Mesorhizobium shangrilense: one gene and its partner. The main gene of each other region encodes a partner of the protein of the gene in region 2 in a complex. Links are inferred from orthologs where the notes say so. Each region holds a gene or a part of one and is shown on either strand. Other genes may lie near its edges.

Region 1 (8,197 bases), 740 kb from region 2 along the record:
CAGCACCTCGGCGTCGGTCAGCTGGTGCACACGGCGCTCCGCCGGGATACCGACCTTCTCGGTGATCTCCTTGGCGAACTTCGCGCCAATGCCGTGGATGTACTGAAGCGCGATGATCACGCGCTTGTTGGTCGGAATGTTTACGCCGGCTATACGAGCCATCTTCACCTTCTCCATGTAAGCCGGTTCGACCGGCGTTTTCGTGTTGACCCGCGTCCGGTGGAGGCCGGCCCTTGCGGGTGTTTCCAATCAAATGCCAAGCGGCGCGTCGGCCATGCCTCTGAATGAAAGACCGGCCGCCGGTAGTTGAATGTTCACCGCTTGTCAAGTTTTTCCTGACAGCGCCGTATGCCGTGGCGAGATCAGACGGCGGCGAGGATCTTCTCGATCTCTGCCGTCACGGTGTCCATGTCGGCCATACCATCTATGCTCTTCAAGGCGCGGTGGGCGTAATAGTACCCGATCAGCGGCGCGGTCTTCTTGTAATACTCACGCAGGCGCTCCTCGAAAACCTCAGGATTGTCGTCCTTGCGCACGGGCTGCCCGGCGGCCTTGGCCTGCTCGGCACGATTGACGATGCGTCCGACCAGGACCTTGTCGTCGACCACCAGTTCGACGACCGCATCGAGCTTCTCGCCGCGCTCGGCGAGCATCGCCTCCACCGCATCGGCCTGCGCAAGCGTGCGCGGATAGCCGTCGAGGATGAAGCCGTTCGCGCAATCTGGTTGATCGATACGCTCGGCAACAATCGCGTTGACGATTGCGTCGGAGACCAGTTCGCCGGCATCCATCACCGCCTTGGCCTTCACCCCGACGGCCGTCTGCGCGGCCACTGCGGCCCGCAGCATGTCACCCGTGGAGAGTTGCGGAATGCCGTATTTCTCGACCAGTCTTTGTGCTTGCGTTCCCTTGCCTGCCCCCGGCGGCCCAAGCAGAATCAGCCTCATCGTCCCCTCTTCCCTCCCCGGAGCTTCGACTTCTTGATCAGCCCTTCATATTGATGGGCGATCAGGTGGCCCTGAATCTGGGCAACGGTGTCGAGCGTTACACTGACGACGATGAGAAGCGAAGTGCCACCAAGGTAGAAAGGTACGCCGGTCGCCGAGATCAGGAATTCCGGCAGCAGGCAGACCAGGACCAGATAGATCGCGCCGACGACCGTGATGCGCGTCAACACATAGTCGATGTACTCGGCCGTCCGCTCACCCGGGCGATAGCCGGGAATGAAGCCAGAATGCTTCTTCAGCTGGTCGGCCGTGTCCTTCGGATTGAAGACGATCGCCGTATAGAAGAACGCGAAGAAGACGATCATCGCCGCGTAGAAGAACATATAGAGCGGCTGACCGTGGCCGAGCGCAGCCAGCACCACGTTCGCCCAGGACGGCAGCGTCTCGGCATTCGAGAAGCCGGCAAGGGTCGCGGGCAGCAATAGCAGCGAAGACGCGAAGATCGGCGGAATGACGCCCGACGTGTTGAGCTTGAGGGGGAGATGCGAGGTATCCCCCTGGAACATGCGGTTGCCGATCTGACGCTTCGGATACTGGATCAGAAGCCGGCGCTGCGCACGCTCGAAGAAGACGATCAGGGCGATGACGACGATCGCCAGAACGATGATCGCCAGGATGAGCCCGGTCGACAGCGCTCCCGTGCGGCCGAGCTCCAGAGTTCCACCGATCGCCGACGGCAGGCCGGCGACGATGCCGGCGAAAATGATGAGGGAGATGCCGTTACCGATGCCGCGGGCGGTGATCTGCTCACCCAGCCACATCAGAAACATCGTCCCACCAACCAGCGTGATCACCGCGGAGACGCGGAAGAACAAGCCCGGATCGGTCACGATGCCGTTGCCGCTCTCCAGACCGACGGCAATGCCGTAGGCCTGGACCAGAGCGAGAAGCACGGTGCCATAGCGGGTGTACTGGTTGATGACCTTGCGGCCCTGCTCGCCTTCCTTCTTCAGCGCCTCGAGCGACGGCACGACCGACGTCATCAGCTGCATGATGATGGAGGCGGAAATGTACGGCATGATGCCGAGCGCGAAGATCGCCATGCGCTCCACGGCGCCGCCCGCGAACATGTTGAACATGCCAAGCACGCCGCCGGCCTGGCCCTGGAAGGCCTGCGCGAAAGCGTCGGGATTGATCCCGGGCAGAGGAATGTACGTACCGAGACGATAGACGAGCAGCGCGCCAAGCGTAAACCAGATACGCTTCTTGAGATCTTCCGCCTTCGCGAAGGCAGCGAAGTTCAGATTGGCGGCAAGTTGTTCGGCAGCCGATGCCATACAGGATTCTCCGCTGAATCGCGCTGAGGAGCCAGGGCCGGCAGGTCGCGCATCACCGAAGCACGAAATAGGCTCCGGGCGTCAAACATGCAAGCGGCGGACTGTGTCCGCCGCCTGATAGTTCAAAGGTTACTTCGACTTCTTGGCCTTGGGCTGGGGCTCAGCCTGCTCGGGAAGCTTTACCGAGCCGCCCGCCTTCTCGACCATTTCCACAGCCGACTTGGAAGCGCCGGCAATGTCGAAGCTGAGCTTGGCGCTGAACTCGCCCTCGCCGCCCAAGAGGCGCACGCCGTCCTTGGCGCGGCGAATCACGCCGGCCTTGATCAGCGCAGCCGCATCGACCGTCTCTTTGGGATCCAGTTTCTTGGCGTCGATCGCCGCCTGGATGCGGGCGAGCGAAACCGAGTTGAAGTCCTTCGAGAACGGGTTCTTGAAGCCGCGCTTCGGCAGGCGCCGATAGAGCGGCATCTGGCCACCCTCGAAGCCGTTGATGGCCACGCCCGAACGGGACTTCTGGCCCTTCACACCGCGGCCGCCGGTCTTGCCGGAGCCCGAACCGATGCCACGCCCTACCCGCTTGCGCGACTTGGTCGCACCTTCATTCTCGCGCAGTTCGTTGAGTTTCATGACAATTCTCCTGCGCCTACTTCTCGTCGACGACGCGAACGAGATGCTGCACCGAGTTGATCATGCCGCGCACCGCCGGGGTATCTTCCAGCGTGCTGCGGCGATGCAACTTGTTGAGGCCGAGGCCCACCAGCGTCGCGCGCTGTTCCTTCGGCCGACGGATCGGACTGCCGATCTGCTCGACGGTGACCGTCTTGGCTGCTGCTTTCTTGGCCATGGTTTTGATCCCCTGGTCAGCGACTATTCGTCAGCCGCAACGGCGGAGCCGCGGCGAGCCTGAAGCGTCGAATACTTGATGCCGCGCTGCGCGGCCACATCCTTCGGATGCAGCTGGCTCTTCAGCGCGTCGAAGGTAGCGCGAACCATGTTGTACGGGTTCGACGAGCCCATCGACTTGGCGACGACGTCGTGCATGCCGAGCGTTTCGAAGACAGCGCGCATCGGGCCGCCCGCGATGATGCCGGTACCCGGCTTCGCAGCGCGCAGCAGAACCTTGCCGGCGCCCCAGCGCCCAGCCACGTCGTGATGCAGCGTACGTCCTGAACGGAGCGGCACGAAGATCAGATCGCGCTTGGCAGCCTCGGTCGCCTTGCGGATGGCTTCCGGCACTTCGCGCGCCTTACCATGACCAAAGCCCACGCGGCCCTTCTGGTCGCCCACCACGACAAGCGCGGCGAAGCCGAAGCGGCGACCACCCTTGACGACCTTGGCGACGCGATTGATGTGGACGAGCTTGTCGACGAATTCGCTGTCGCGCTCTTCCCGGTCACGGCTGCGCTCGCGGCCGCCGTCCCTACGTTCCTGTGCCATATCCTAGTCCTTGTTCTTTTCCGGAAGCACGGGTTGCTGAAATGCCGGCGCCCTTTTGGAGAACGCCGGCGGCGAAATCTCGCGCCTTTTGCACGATCCGTTTCCGAATGTCAGCCCCTTTTTGCAGCGGGCATTCGAAACGGTGCTGGCCTTAGAAGCTCAGACCGGCTTCGCGGGCAGCCTCAGCCAGCGCCTTGACGCGGCCGTGGTAGATGTAGGCGCCGCGGTCGAACACGACTACCTTCACACCGGCCTTGACGGCGCGCTCGGCGACCAGCTTACCGATGGCAGCAGCAGCCGCGGAATCGGCGCCGGTCTTCAGCGAACCCTTGAGGTCCTTCTCGAGCGTCGACGCGGCAGCCAGAGTGTGGCCATTCGCGTCGTCGATGATCTGGGCGTAGATGTGCTTCGATGAGCGGTGCACCGAAAGACGCGGGCGATCGCCTGCGACCTTCTTCAACTGGCGACGAACGCGCTCGGCGCGCTTCTGGGTAGCTTGCTTGTTGGCCATAGCCGGTATTCCCTGCCTTGTAAGACGGCGGCGGCCATATGCGGTAAGCCGGTATGCGCTTCCCGCGACCGCCATCCGTGGCGTTACTTCTTCTTGCCTTCCTTGCGGAAGATCTTCTCGCCCGCGTAGCGCACGCCCTTGCCCTTGTAGGGCTCGGGACCGCGATACTTGCGGATCTCGGCCGCGACCTGGCCAACCTGCTGCCTGTCGATGCCCGAGATAGTGATCTCGGTCGGCTTCGGCGTGACGATCGTGATGCCTTCCGGCGTCTGGTAGACCACGTCGTGGCTGAAGCCGAGCGCGAGCTGCAGGTTCTTGCCCTGCATCGCTGCACGATAGCCGACGCCGGTGATCTCGAGCTTGCGCTCGAAGCCGTCCTTCACGCCCGTCAGGATGTTCTCGATCTGGGTGCGGGACATGCCCCACTTCGAACGCGCATCCTTCGACTGGTCGCGAGGCTCGACGGCGATATGGCCGTCTTCCAGCTTGACCAGGACTTCCTCGTTCACCACGAACTTGAGTTCGCCCTTCGGGCCCTTCGCAGTCACCGTCTGACCATTGACCGCGGCGGTGACGCCTGCCGGGACGGCGACGGGTTTCTTGCCAATACGAGACATCGTTGTCTCCTCTATCTTCTAGCCGCCGTCAGATCAGAATATCTGGCAGAGGATCTCTCCGCCGACATTCTGTTCACGGGCTTCATGATCAGCCATCACGCCCTTCGGCGTCGACAGAATCGAAATGCCGAGGCCGTTGGCGACCTGCGGGATCGACTTCACCGACACGTAGACGCGGCGGCCCGGCTTCGAGACGCGGGCGATCTCGCGGATCACCGGAACGCCGTCGAAATACTTGAGCTCGATCTCGATCTCAGACTTGCCGTTCTCGAAATCGGTCTGGCTGTAATCGCGGATGTAGCCTTCGGTCTTCAGCACCTCGAGAACGCGGGCACGCAGGCGCGAGGCCGGAGTGGACACCTTCGTCTTCTTGCGGCCGATGGCGTTACGAATGCGCGTGAGCATATCGCCCAGAGGATCATTCACTGACATATCATGCCCTCCTTACCAGCTCGACTTGACCAGGCCCGGGATCAGGCCGTTGTTGCCGAGCTCGCGCAGTGCAACGCGCGACATCTTCAGCTTGCGATACACGGCCCGCGGACGACCGGTGACTTCGCAGCGGTTGCGGATACGGGTCTTCGACGAGTTACGCGGCAGTTCGCTGAGCTTCAGCTGTGCGCGGAAACGCTCCTCGAGCGGCTTCGACTGGTCCATCACCACGTCCTTGAGCGCCTTGCGCTTCGCGGCGTACTGATCGACCAGCTTGCGCCGACGATTGTTCTTCTCGACTGAGCTGGTCTTTGCCATTTCTCAAAAATCCTCTGATCGCTGCCGTTACTGCCGGAAGGGGAAGTTGAAGGCCTTGAGCAGCGCCCTGGCCTCGTCGTCCGTCTTGGCAGTCGTACAAACGATGATGTCCATGCCCCAGATCTGATCAACCTTGTCGTAGTTGATCTCCGGGAACACGATGTGCTCCTTGATGCCCATGGCGTAGTTGCCACGGCCGTCAAAGCTCTTCGGGTTCAAGCCACGGAAGTCGCGAACGCGCGGCAGCGCGATGTTCACGAGGCGATCCATGAACTCGTACATGCGCTCCTTGCGCAGCGTAACCTTCGTGCCGATCGGCATGTTCTCGCGAAGCTTGAAGCCGGCGATCGAATTGCGCGCACGGGTGATGACCGGCTTCTGGCCGGCGATCAGCGCCAGGTCTTCGGCCGCAATCGAGGGCTTCTTGGAATCGCCGGTGGACTCACCGACACCCATGTTCAGCACGATCTTGTCGATGCGCGGAATCTGCATCTCGTTGTCGTACTTGAACTGCTCCTGCAGCGTCTTGCGGATGGTCTCGTTGTAGACCTTCTTGAGCCGCGGCGTGTATTCAGCTGCCTTAGCCATTGATGACTTCTCCCGAGCGCTTGGCGACGCGCACCTTCTTGCCGTCCGTCTCGACGCGGAACCCGACGCGGGTCGGCTTGCCGTCCTTGGGGTCGGCGATCGCGAGGTTGGACAGATGGATCGGCGCTTCCTTGGTGATGATGCCGCCTTCCTGGGACTGCGTCTGCTTCTGATGGCGGCGGATCTGGTTCACGCCGCGCACGATGGCGGTGTCGTCCTTCGGCTGCACGGACAGCACCTCTCCGGTGCGGCCCTTGTCCTTGCCGGCCAGGACGACGACCTTGTCGCCTTTACGAATCTTCTGCATTTCAACCGGCTCCTTACAGCACTTCCGGCGCGAGCGAGATGATCTTCATGTGGTTCTTGGCGCGAAGCTCGCGCGGAACCGGGCCGAAGATACGCGTGCCGATCGGCTCTTTCTTGTTATCGACGAGAACGGCTGCGTTCTTGTCGAAACGGATCACGCTGCCGTCCGGGCGGCGGATGTCCTTGGCCGTGCGCACCACGACCGCCTTCATCACGTCGCCCTTCTTCACGCGGCCGCGCGGAATGGCGTCCTTGATCGACACGACGATGATGTCGCCGACCGAGGCGTACTTCCGCTTCGAACCGCCCAGCACCTTGATGCACATGACACGACGGGCGCCGGAATTGTCCGCGACGTCGAGGTTTGTTTGCATCTGAATCATGACTGGCCGCCTTCTTATTCATTCCGGGAGGTGTTCTATCGCCCTCCCCGGCTGTCCAAACTCTGTTATTGCGCCTGGGCTTCGGTAATGACGACCCAGCGTTTATCCTTCGAAATCGGCTTCGACTCTTCGATGAAGACCATGTCGCCGACCTTGTGCGCATTGCTCTCGTCATGCGCCTTGTACTTCTTGGTCATGCGGACGACCTTCTTCATGACCGGGTGCGTGAAGCGACGCTCCACCTTGACCACCACGGTCTTGTCGTTCTTGTCGCTGACGACCGTGCCCTGCAAAACGCGCTTTGGCATCGTTGTTGTCCTTATGCCTTCTTGCCGGCCGCTTTTTCAGCGGCGATGGTCTTGATGCGCGCGATGTCCCGGCGGACCTGCTTCACGCGCCCTGTCTTCTCGAGCTGACCCGTCGCCTTCTGGAAGCGCAGGTTGAACTGCTCCTTCTTGAGGCTCCCCAGGTCGTCGTTGAGCTGGTCCGGGGTCTTGGTCCTGATATCTGAAGCTTTCATGATCAAAACCTTCCTATTCCGCGATGCGCTGGATGAAGCGCGTCCTGACCGAGAGCTTGGCGGCGCCGAGGCGCAGAGCCTCGCGAGCCGTCGTCTCGTCGACCCCGTCGATCTCGAACATCACGCGGCCCGGCTTGACGCGCGCCGCCCAGTAATCAACTGCGCCCTTACCCTTGCCCATGCGGACTTCGGTGGGCTTCGAGGTCACCGGCAGATCCGGGAAAATACGGATCCACACGCGACCCTGGCGCTTCATCTCGCGGGTGATCGCCCGGCGAGCCGCCTCGATCTCACGAGCCGTCACGCGGTTCGGTTCCAATGCCTTCAGTCCGAAGCCGCCGAAGTCAAGGTTGGTGCCGCCCTTGGCGGCGCCGTGGATGCGGCCCTTGAACTGCTTGCGGAACTTTGTGCGCTTAGGCTGCAACATCGTCCTTACTCCAAATCCTCAATGCTCAGGCGTTTTCGCGACGGCGGCCGCGTTCGCGTTCGCCCTGGTGCGAATGCTCGCCTTCGGTCGCGCGGCGCTCCGAAGCCATCGGATCGTGCTCAAGGATCTCGCCCTTGAACACCCAGACCTTGACGCCGCAGATGCCATAGGCCGTCTGCGCTTCGGCGGTACCGTAGTCCACATCGGCGCGCAGCGTGTGCAGCGGCACGCGACCTTCACGGTACCATTCCATGCGGGCGATCTCAGCGCCGCCCAGACGGCCGGCGCAGTTGATACGGATGCCCTCGGCGCCCAGCCGCATGGCCGACTGAACCGCACGCTTCATGGCGCGGCGGAACGCGATGCGGCGCTCG
Region 2 (8,586 bases):
GGTTCGTCATCTTCGCGCTCCAGCGCAAAGAGGCCGGCCTCGGGCTGGATCGCCGTGAGGATGTCGGTGAGGGCCGGCCGCAATATGTTGCTGGCGCCCTGCGCCTTGATCGCCGCCCCGACGAAGCGGGGCACATCCTTCATCGGGATCTGGTCAATGGCCCCGCCGATGAGGCGATCGTCGAGCGGCCGGTGCATGACGAGGGACTCTGCAAGCCAATGCCAGCCGGCGCGGTCGAAATGCACGCTCATGGCATCGCCCGACAGCGGCGACATACGGAAAGTGAGCGTCCTTCCGACGGCGGCGAACTCGCGGCCGGCCCTCTCGATGCGGTCTTCCAGATGGTGCACGTCGCCCGGATCGAGCGGATTGACCGAGTTCAGACGCCGGGCCGGATGTGCCGGCGTCAGGCGAGTCAGCCAGGTTCCGTCGTAGTGGACGTTCGCCGCGGGCCAGGCGCGGAAGCCCGCCGCCTCGAAACGGCGGACGGAGGCAAGTTCCGGCTGTGCAAGCTGGCTAGCCAAACTCAGCTCCGGTAGTCGCCGTTGATCTCGACATAGGCCTTGGTGAGATCGCAGGTCCACACCGTGGCCTTGCCGCGGCCGAGGCCGATATCGGCGCGGATGACGATCTCGTCGCCCTTCATGTATGCGGATGTCGCTTCTTCGGAATAGTCCGGGTCCCGCTCGCCGTCCTTGGCCACACGGATGTCGCCGAACCAGACCGACAGCAGGTCGCGGTCGGCGGGCTCGCCAGCCTTGCCGACCGCCATGACGACGCGGCCCCAGTTGGCGTCCTCGCCAGCGACGGCGGTCTTTACGAGCGGCGAGTTGGCGATCGACAGCGCGATCTTCTTGGCCGAACGGGCGGATTTCGCGCCGGTCACCGTCACCTCGACCTGCTTGCGGGCGCCCTCACCGTCGCGCACGACCTGCAGGGCGAGGTTCTTCAGGATGCGGTTGAGCGCCCGGCGGAACTGCGCGAGCCGCGGGTCCTTCGGATCGGTGATCTTGGCAACGCCGCGCTTCGACGCCGCACCGGTGGCGAAGACCAGCAGCGTGTCGCTGGTCGACGTATCGCTATCGACGGTCACCGCGTTGAACGTGTTCTTGGTGCCGGCGGACAGCATCTGCTGAAGCACCGGAGCGGCGATCGGCGCATCGGTCGCGACGAAGGAGAGCATGGTCGCCATGTCGGGCGCGATCATGCCGGCGCCCTTGGCGATGCCGTTGATGGTCACGTCGGCGTCGCCGAGCTTCACCGTAGCGGTGGCGTATTTGGGATAGGTGTCGGTGGTCATAATGGCCTTTCCGGCCTCACCCCACATCCCTGCATCAGCGGTCTTCGCCATATCCTTCAGCAGATGCGAGAACTTGCCCGCGTCGAGCGGTTCGCCGATGACGCCGGTGGATGCGAGAAACACCTCGCCGGCGTCGCACCCGGCTGCCGCCGCGGCCGCCTTGGCCGTCATCGACGTCGTCTCGCGGCCTTTCTTGCCGGTGAAGGCGTTGGCGTTGCCGGAATTGACGACCAGCATCCGCGCCTTGCCGCCGGACAAGTTCTCCCGGCAGAGATCGACCGGCGCCGAGGGGCATTTCGAGCGCGTGAACACTCCGGCGACCTCGGTGCCCTCGTCGAACACCATCACCAGGAGATCGGTGCGGTTGCGGTACTTGATCCCGGCTTCGGCGGTGGCGATGCGGACGCCGTCCAGCGGCGGGAGCTTTGCGTGTTTCTTCGGCGCGAGCGGGGAGATGGTGGCGGACATGCGGGCCTCGAGGCATTGGGCAGGCTGGATAAGGTCGTTTGCCCGAACGCAGCGAGGCACGCAAGGCACCTCCATCGTTTCCGTGAGACCGGGACACACAAAATGACTGCGCCTCCCCCACCCGGACCTGCGGGTCGGATAAAGAGCTAGCCCGACCGGTGCTTGCCGATCCGATGGATCGCCAGGCCCGTCAACGACCGCGCAATCACTCCCGGCGATCACTCATCGTCGCCAAAAAACGCGAGTACATGCGGGATTTCACCCTGCGCCGGAACGGCAGCGGGCCGGCGTCTCCGCCGGCCCGCATGATTTTCTCTTGTCCGCGGCGCCCAGGAATGGCGCCAGCAAGCGGACTTACTGCTGCGGCTGCTGCGGCTGTTCCTGCTCCACCGCATCAAGCGACTTCTTCAGCTCGGGATCGGTGATGTCGACTTTCGCCGCGGCGCGGAGCTGCTTGGCCAGCGCAAAATACTTCTCGCGCACTAGGGCCCCACGGAACTGCTCCTTCACCTGTTCGAAGGCCGGCGGCTGCTTGGCGCGCTTGTCCTCGACCAGGATGATGTGAAAGCCGAACTGCGACTGCACCGGCTCCTTCGTATAGGAGCCGACTTCGAGCGCGAAGGCAGCCTTCTCGAATTCCGGCACCATCTGGCCCTGACCGAAATAGCCGAGGTCGCCGCCCTGCGCACCCGAACCCGGGTCCGTCGACTTCTCCTTGGCGATGTCCTCGAACTTGGCGCCGCCGTCCAGCTGCTTGACGATCGCGTCCGCCTCTTCCTTCGTCTTCACCAGGATATGACGTGCCTTCACCTCGTTGGCAGGCGGCGTCGCCGCGATCTGCTGGTCATAGAGCGCGCGGATATCCTCGTCGGTGATCTTGGCGGTGATCTCCTTGTCGACCACCTCGCCATGCAGGGCGCGCTCGTTGAGGAGCGCCAGGCGCTTCTGGAACTCCGGATCCTTGTCCAACCCCTTGGCAATCGCCTCGGCGGACATCAGGCGCAGCTCGATGAGAGCCGACAGCGCCGCGGTGCGCCTCTGCTCCTCGGGGAGCTGTGCGAACTGGGGATCGAGCTCGGCCGCGGCCCGCGTGAGGTCGGACTCAGTGATGTTCTGGCCGTTGATGGTGGCGACGACCTTGTCTTCCTGCGCTGCGACGGCATGAAGAGCGGCCAGCGAAAGTCCGAGAGCAAGGCCGAGCGGCCTCAGATGACGCGTTACGAAGGACATGAATGGTCTCCGGTGGGAACTTCAGGCAGCCTTGAAGCATGCCGAAATGTGGCGAAATTCCGCGTTCAACCGCGTGTTCACGCGGCGTTGACATCGGTTCGGGCCCCTCTTATCTGTCCTTCGACTTTGCGTCCAGAAACTATTTCCGGGCGCCTTTGTCGTTCTCTGTCCGCCTCTGGATGCGCTTGGCGGGTTTGGCCGGCGTTCGCGGTCGGCCCTCATTGGGATGAAAGGACCACTGGATGGTCAGCTTCGGCGTTCTTGCTCGCAAAATCTTCGGTTCATCCAACGATCGGCGGGTGAAGGGCATGCGCCCCCGCGTCGAGGCCATCAACGCACTTGAAAGCGAACTCTCGGCGCTGTCCGACGAGCAGTTGAAGGCACGCACCGCGCAATTCCGCGAACAACTCGCCAACGGCACCGAACTCGAGGACCTGTTGATACCCGCCTTCGCCACCGTGCGCGAAGCTTCCAAGCGCGTGCTCGGGCTGAGGCCCTTCGACGTCCAATTGATCGGCGGCATGGTGCTGGACAGCGGCGGCATCGCCGAGATGCGCACCGGCGAGGGCAAGACGCTGGTCGCCACCCTCCCCGTCTATCTCAATGCGCTGACGGCCAACGGCGTGCATGTCGTCACGGTCAACGACTACCTTGCCAAGCGCGACTCCGAGTGGATGGGCCGCCTCTACAGGTTCCTGGGCCTGACGGTCGGCGTCATCGTGCACGGCCTGGACGACGACGAGCGCCGGGCCGCCTACGCCTGCGACGTCACCTACGGCACCAACAACGAGTTCGGCTTCGACTACCTGCGCGACAACATGAAGTATGAGCGCGCGCAGATGGTGCAGCGCGGACACAATTTCGCGATCGTGGACGAGGTCGACTCGATCCTGGTCGACGAGGCGCGCACGCCGCTCATCATTTCCGGCCCGCTCGAGGACCGCTCGGAGATGTACAACACGGTCGACGCCTTCATCACCAAGATCGGGCCGGCCGACTTCGAGGTGGACGAGAAGCAGCGCACCGCGATCTTTACCGAGGAAGGCACGGAAAACGTCGAGAACATGCTGCGTGCGGCCGGGCTGCTGAAGGGCGAGTCGCTCTACGACGTCGAGAACGTCGCCATGGTCCACCACGTCAACAACGCGCTCAAGGCGCACCGCCTGTTCCAGCGCGACAAGGACTACATCGTCAGGAACGGCGAGATCGTCATCATCGACGAGTTCACCGGCCGCATGATGCCGGGACGTCGCTTCTCCGAAGGGCTACACCAGGCGCTCGAGGCCAAGGAGCACGTGCAGATCCAGCCCGAGAACCAGACGCTCGCCTCGATCACCTTCCAGAACTATTTCCGTATGTACAAGAAGCTGGCCGGCATGACCGGCACGGCGGCGACAGAAGCGGAGGAATTCGGCAACATCTACGGCCTCGATGTCACCGAGGTGCCGACCAACCTGCCGGTGCAGCGCATCGACGAGGACGACGAGGTCTATCGCACGGTCGAGGAAAAGTACCGCGCCATCGTCAAGGAGATCCGCGAGGCGCGCGAGAAGGGCCAGCCGATCCTGGTGGGCACCACCTCGATCGAGAAATCCGAGCAGTTGGCCGAGCGCCTGCGCACCGAAGGCTTCTCAGAATTCCAGGTGCTGAACGCCCGCCATCACGAGCAGGAAGCGTCGATCGTAGCGCAGGCCGGCAAGCCGGGCGCCATCACCATCGCCACCAACATGGCCGGCCGCGGCACCGACATCCAGCTCGGCGGCAACGCCGACATGCGCATCGCCGAGGAACTGGCCGAGGTGGAGCCCGGGCCGGAGCGCGACGCGAAGGAACGCGCCATTCGCGAGGACGTCGCGAAACTCAAGGAAAGGGCGCTGGCCGCCGGCGGCCTCTACGTGCTGGCCACCGAGCGCCACGAGTCGCGCCGCATCGACAACCAGCTCCGCGGCCGCTCCGGCCGCCAGGGCGACCCCGGCCGCTCGAAATTCTTCCTGTCGCTGCAGGACGACCTGATGCGCATCTTCGGCTCCGACCGCATGGACGGCATGCTGCAGAAGCTAGGCCTCAAGGAAGACGAGGCGATCACGCACCCGTGGATCAACAAAGCGCTCGAGAAGGCGCAGAAGAAGGTCGAGGCCCGCAACTTCGACATCCGCAAGAACCTGCTGAAGTTCGACGACGTGATGAACGACCAGCGCAAGGTCGTTTTCGAGCAGCGTCTCGACCTGATGGACGGCGAGAGCCTCACCGAGACGGTGACGGAGATGCGCCACGACGTCATCGAGGAGATAGTCGCCAAGCGCATCCCCGAGACGGCCTATGCCGAGCAGTGGGACACCGCGGGGCTGAAGGAGGACGTGCGCAACTTCCTCAATGTGGACCTTCCGATCGAGGAATGGGCAAAGGAAGAGGGCATCGCCGACGAGGAGGTTCGCGACCGCCTGCTGAAGATTTCGGACGATGCGGCGCAGCAGCGCGCCGAGCGCTTCGGGCCGGAGGTGATGGCGTATGTGGAGCGCTCAGTCGTCCTGCAGACGCTGGATCACCTGTGGCGGGAGCATCTGGTCAATCTCGACCACCTGCGTTCTGTCGTCGGCTTCCGCGGCTATGCGCAGCGCGACCCGCTGCAGGAATACAAGCAGGAGGGCTTCGAGCTCTTCCAGGCGATGCTGGTCAACCTGCGCCAGGCGGTGACCTCGCAGCTGATGCGGGTCGAGCTGGTGCGCGAGGCGGCCGACGCGCCGCCGCCGCAGGCGCCGCAGACCTTCGGCCACCATGTCGACGCCACCACCGGCGAGGACGACTTCGGAGAAGGTTTTGGCGACGCCGCGGTGATGACGCGCATCACCGCCGATCACGTCGTTGCGCCCGAGGACCGGGACCCTGCGAACCCGCAGACCTGGGGCAAGGTCGGCCGCAACGAGGCCTGCCCCTGCGGCTCGGGCAAGAAGTTCAAGCACTGCCACGGCGCCTTCGCCTAGCCGCAAAGCTTCCCCCGGCTGGGGCGCAATGCCGCCCCTCCCCGCGCAAATGGCGACGGCTGCCGCGGAAGCAGGCGTGCTGCTCGATCATCCCGACCCAGTCGTTGAGACCGGTCCGGCCTGCGCCGCGCGCCAGAATTTCCGCGCCCGGAACGCGGACGGCGCACTGCAGCCGGCCGAAGGTCCGGAGGCCCTGCCTACACGCCACCGTTTCTTAAAGACTCTCCGATAGGTGAGGCGGGAACAGGGAGTGTATTGCGTGCGATTTTCGGCGGCGACCATGGCCGAGCGCCTCCTGCCGCAGCGCCTGGCGCTGAAGGCCAGGCCGCTTCTCGACAGGGTGGACGCCGTACTGTTCGCCGCCGACGAGCGCGGCGAGGCGGGCCGCTTCTCGGTTATCGCATTCGTCATACGTGTGGTCAGCGCCGTGATCGCCTTCGTGTCGCAGGTGCTCCTGGCGCGCTGGATGGGCAGTTTCGAATACGGCATCTTCGTCCTGGTCTGGACGACGCTGATCATCGCGGGAAATCTCTCCTGCCTCGGCTTCCACACCACGGTCATCCGCTTCATCCCCGAGTTTCGGGCCAAGCGCATGATGGCGGAGCTGCGCGGCGTCATGCTCGCAAGCCGCATGTTCGTGCTGATCGCCTCAACGCTGATTGCGGGCGCCGGCGCGCTCGCCATCTGGCTGCTCGCGCCACGCATCGAGAGCTACTATGTCGTGCCCTTCATCCTGGGCGTCGTCTGCCTGCCGATGATCGCGCTGTCGGACCTGCTGCAGGGCATATCGCGGGCAAACGCCTGGGTCTTCTCGGCGCTGTCGCCGACCTACATCACGCGGCCGCTGCTGATCCTCGCCTTCATGGCGATGGCGCTGATCCTGGGCTACGAGGCAAATGCAGTGACCGCCGTGATCGCCGCCATCCTCGCCACCTATGCTACGACGCTCGTGCAACTGGCGAGCGTCACGTCACGCGTCGACGGCAAGGTGCCGCCGGGTCCGGTGCGTATGGATGTACGCGGCTGGATCGTCGTCTCGCTGCCGATCTTCCTCGTCGAGGGCTTCTTCTTCCTGCTCACCAATGCCGACGTGCTGATGGTCGGCGCCTTCCTGGATCCGGATCGCGTCGCCGTCTACTTCGCCGCGGTCAAGACGCTGGCGCTCGTCCATTTCGTCTATTTCGCGGTGAAGGCGGGCGTCGCCCAACGCTACGCCGCGTTCAGCCACGGCGACCCGGAAGGCCTTGCCGTCTTCGCCCGGGAGACGGTCTCCTGGACCTTCTGGCCGTCGCTTCTCATGGCGGTCGTGGTGATCGTCCTGGGCGAGCCAATGCTGGCGCTGTTCGGCCCCGAGTTCACCGAGGGCTATCCGCTGCTTTTCCTGCTCGTCTGCGGCGTCGTCGCGCGCTCGGCCGTCGGTCCGGCGGAGAGCCTGCTCACCATGAGCGGCCACCAGAACGTCTGCGCCGGCGTCTATGCGCTGACGCTCGCGCTCAACGTGCTGCTGTCGGTGCTGCTGATCCCAGTCCTTGGCCTGTGGGGCGCTGCCATCGCCACCACCGCCTCGATGATCTTCGAGGCGGCCGCCCTTTCCTTCACCGTATGGCGAAAGCTTGGAATAACCATGGTGATCTTCGTCCCGACACCGGCGGCGCGGGAGGCCTGCTGATGGCGGCCATTCCGATCCTTGAAGAATCGAGCGGCAGCGCTTCCGGCGCCATGATCGCCGGGCTTGCGGGGCTGCCCGCCGAGCCGCTCGATCCCGCTCATGTCGAAGTGCTGGAGAGCCGCCAGCCCGAGCGCAAGCTCGCAATCTATGCCGCTTCGGCCGGCTTCGAGCTCGTCGAGGAGCTGGACTATCTGTGCGCGCGCACGATCGAGCCGAACGTGTTCTTCAACCTGCGCTTCCTCGCGCCCGCCATGCCGCGCCTCGAGGACCGCGAGGTGAGGCTTGCGGTCATCCGCGACGGGGACGAGTTCAAGAGCCGGCTGCGCCTGCTTGTGCCCTTCTCCATCGAGCGCCCGGCGATTCCGCTCGGGCAGCCCATCATCCGCGCATGGTCGAGCCCGTTCGGACCGCTCGGCACACCGCTGCTTGACCGCGACGATCCCGACGGCGTCGTCGAAAGCCTCTTCGCGATGATGTCGCGGCCGCACCTCAAATTCCCGAAGATCTTCGTGTTCCCCGACGTCAGGCTGGACGGCGCCGTCGCATCGGTCATCACCATGGCGGCCGAGGCGCGCGGCCTGCCTCTGATCACCACGGGGCGCTTCGAGCGGCCGTTCCTCGAAAGCGGCCTCGACGGGGACGCGTACCTGAAGAACGCGCTGAAAGCTCATCACTACCGCGAGTTCAATCGCCTCAAGCGCCGGCTGGAGGAACGCGGCAAGCTGGAATACCGGATCGACCGGGCGACGGACGACGTGCGGGGCGGCCTGGAGAGCTTCCTCAGCCTGGAGGCGGCCGGCTGGAAAGGCCGGCAGCGCACGGCAATGGCGATCGACCGATACCGCGCGGCATTCGCGCGAGAAGCCGTCCACAGGCTGTCGGAGTACGACCTCTGCCGCGTGCATTCGCTGACCCTGGACGGCAAGGTGATCGCCTCG

What was found.
Region 1: the proteins of secA (region 2) and secY are in contact, whole or in part, in a crystal structure (PDB 3DIN), measured with the Thermotoga maritima proteins. The link is inferred for Mesorhizobium shangrilense from one-to-one orthologs. Residues at the interface, in WP_004082002.1 of Thermotoga maritima: Glu261, Ala262, Arg263, Lys300, Ala301, Arg302, Thr303, Ile304, Ile305, Leu323, Tyr324, Asp325, Pro326, Val329, Ser330, Tyr333, Ile336, Lys340, Phe345, Val349, Glu363, Phe364, Tyr374, Ser375, Gly376, Gly377, Glu393, Ile395, Thr482, Ser483; in WP_004081795.1 of Thermotoga maritima: Glu108, Gly109, Glu110, Glu111, Ala236, Glu237, Arg238, Arg239, Ile240, Thr241, Ile242, Gln243, Tyr244, Ala245, Arg246, Arg247, Val248, Thr249, Gly250, Arg251, Arg252, Val253, Tyr254, Gly256, Ala257, Ser258, Thr259, Tyr260, Leu261, Pro262.

Annotation. Positions count from the first base shown.
Region 1 is NZ_JAQGPN010000001.1:3,818,712-3,826,908, forward strand. What follows is about bases 115-3,010. They hold secY (preprotein translocase subunit SecY), read right to left. Parts: upstream 2,285-3,010; coding sequence 944-2,284; downstream 115-943. Other genes in these bases: rpsM (30S ribosomal protein S13), read right to left, coding at 115-162; PD284_RS18475 (adenylate kinase), read right to left, coding at 363-947; rplO (50S ribosomal protein L15), read right to left, coding at 2,414-2,911; rpmD (50S ribosomal protein L30), read right to left, coding at 2,928-3,010. In the rest of the region: more of rpsM, read right to left, coding at 1-114; more of rpmD, read right to left, coding at 3,011-3,128; rpsE (30S ribosomal protein S5), read right to left, coding at 3,152-3,721; rplR (50S ribosomal protein L18), read right to left, coding at 3,873-4,232; rplF (50S ribosomal protein L6), read right to left, coding at 4,316-4,849; rpsH (30S ribosomal protein S8), read right to left, coding at 4,883-5,281; rpsN (30S ribosomal protein S14), read right to left, coding at 5,294-5,599; rplE (50S ribosomal protein L5), read right to left, coding at 5,627-6,187; rplX (50S ribosomal protein L24), read right to left, coding at 6,180-6,494; rplN (50S ribosomal protein L14), read right to left, coding at 6,508-6,876; rpsQ (30S ribosomal protein S17), read right to left, coding at 6,942-7,184; rpmC (50S ribosomal protein L29), read right to left, coding at 7,196-7,396; rplP (50S ribosomal protein L16), read right to left, coding at 7,410-7,823; rpsC (30S ribosomal protein S3), read right to left, coding at 7,849-8,197. UniProt on the Escherichia coli protein: The central subunit of the protein translocation channel SecYEG. Consists of two halves formed by TMs 1-5 and 6-10.
Region 2 is NZ_JAQGPN010000001.1:4,559,903-4,568,488, forward strand. Bases 2,895-6,179 are described here. They hold secA (preprotein translocase subunit SecA), read left to right. Parts: upstream 2,895-3,240; coding sequence 3,241-5,979; downstream 5,980-6,179. Other genes in these bases: PD284_RS22010 (peptidylprolyl isomerase), read right to left, coding at 2,895-2,998. Also shown: PD284_RS22000 (GNAT family N-acetyltransferase), read right to left, coding at 1-524; bifunctional glutamate N-acetyltransferase/amino-acid acetyltransferase ArgJ, read right to left, coding at 527-1,768; more of PD284_RS22010, read right to left, coding at 2,123-2,894; PD284_RS22020 (oligosaccharide flippase family protein), read left to right, coding at 6,239-7,648; PD284_RS22025 (GNAT family N-acetyltransferase), read left to right, coding at 7,648-8,586. UniProt on the Escherichia coli protein: Required for protein export, interacts with the SecYEG preprotein conducting channel.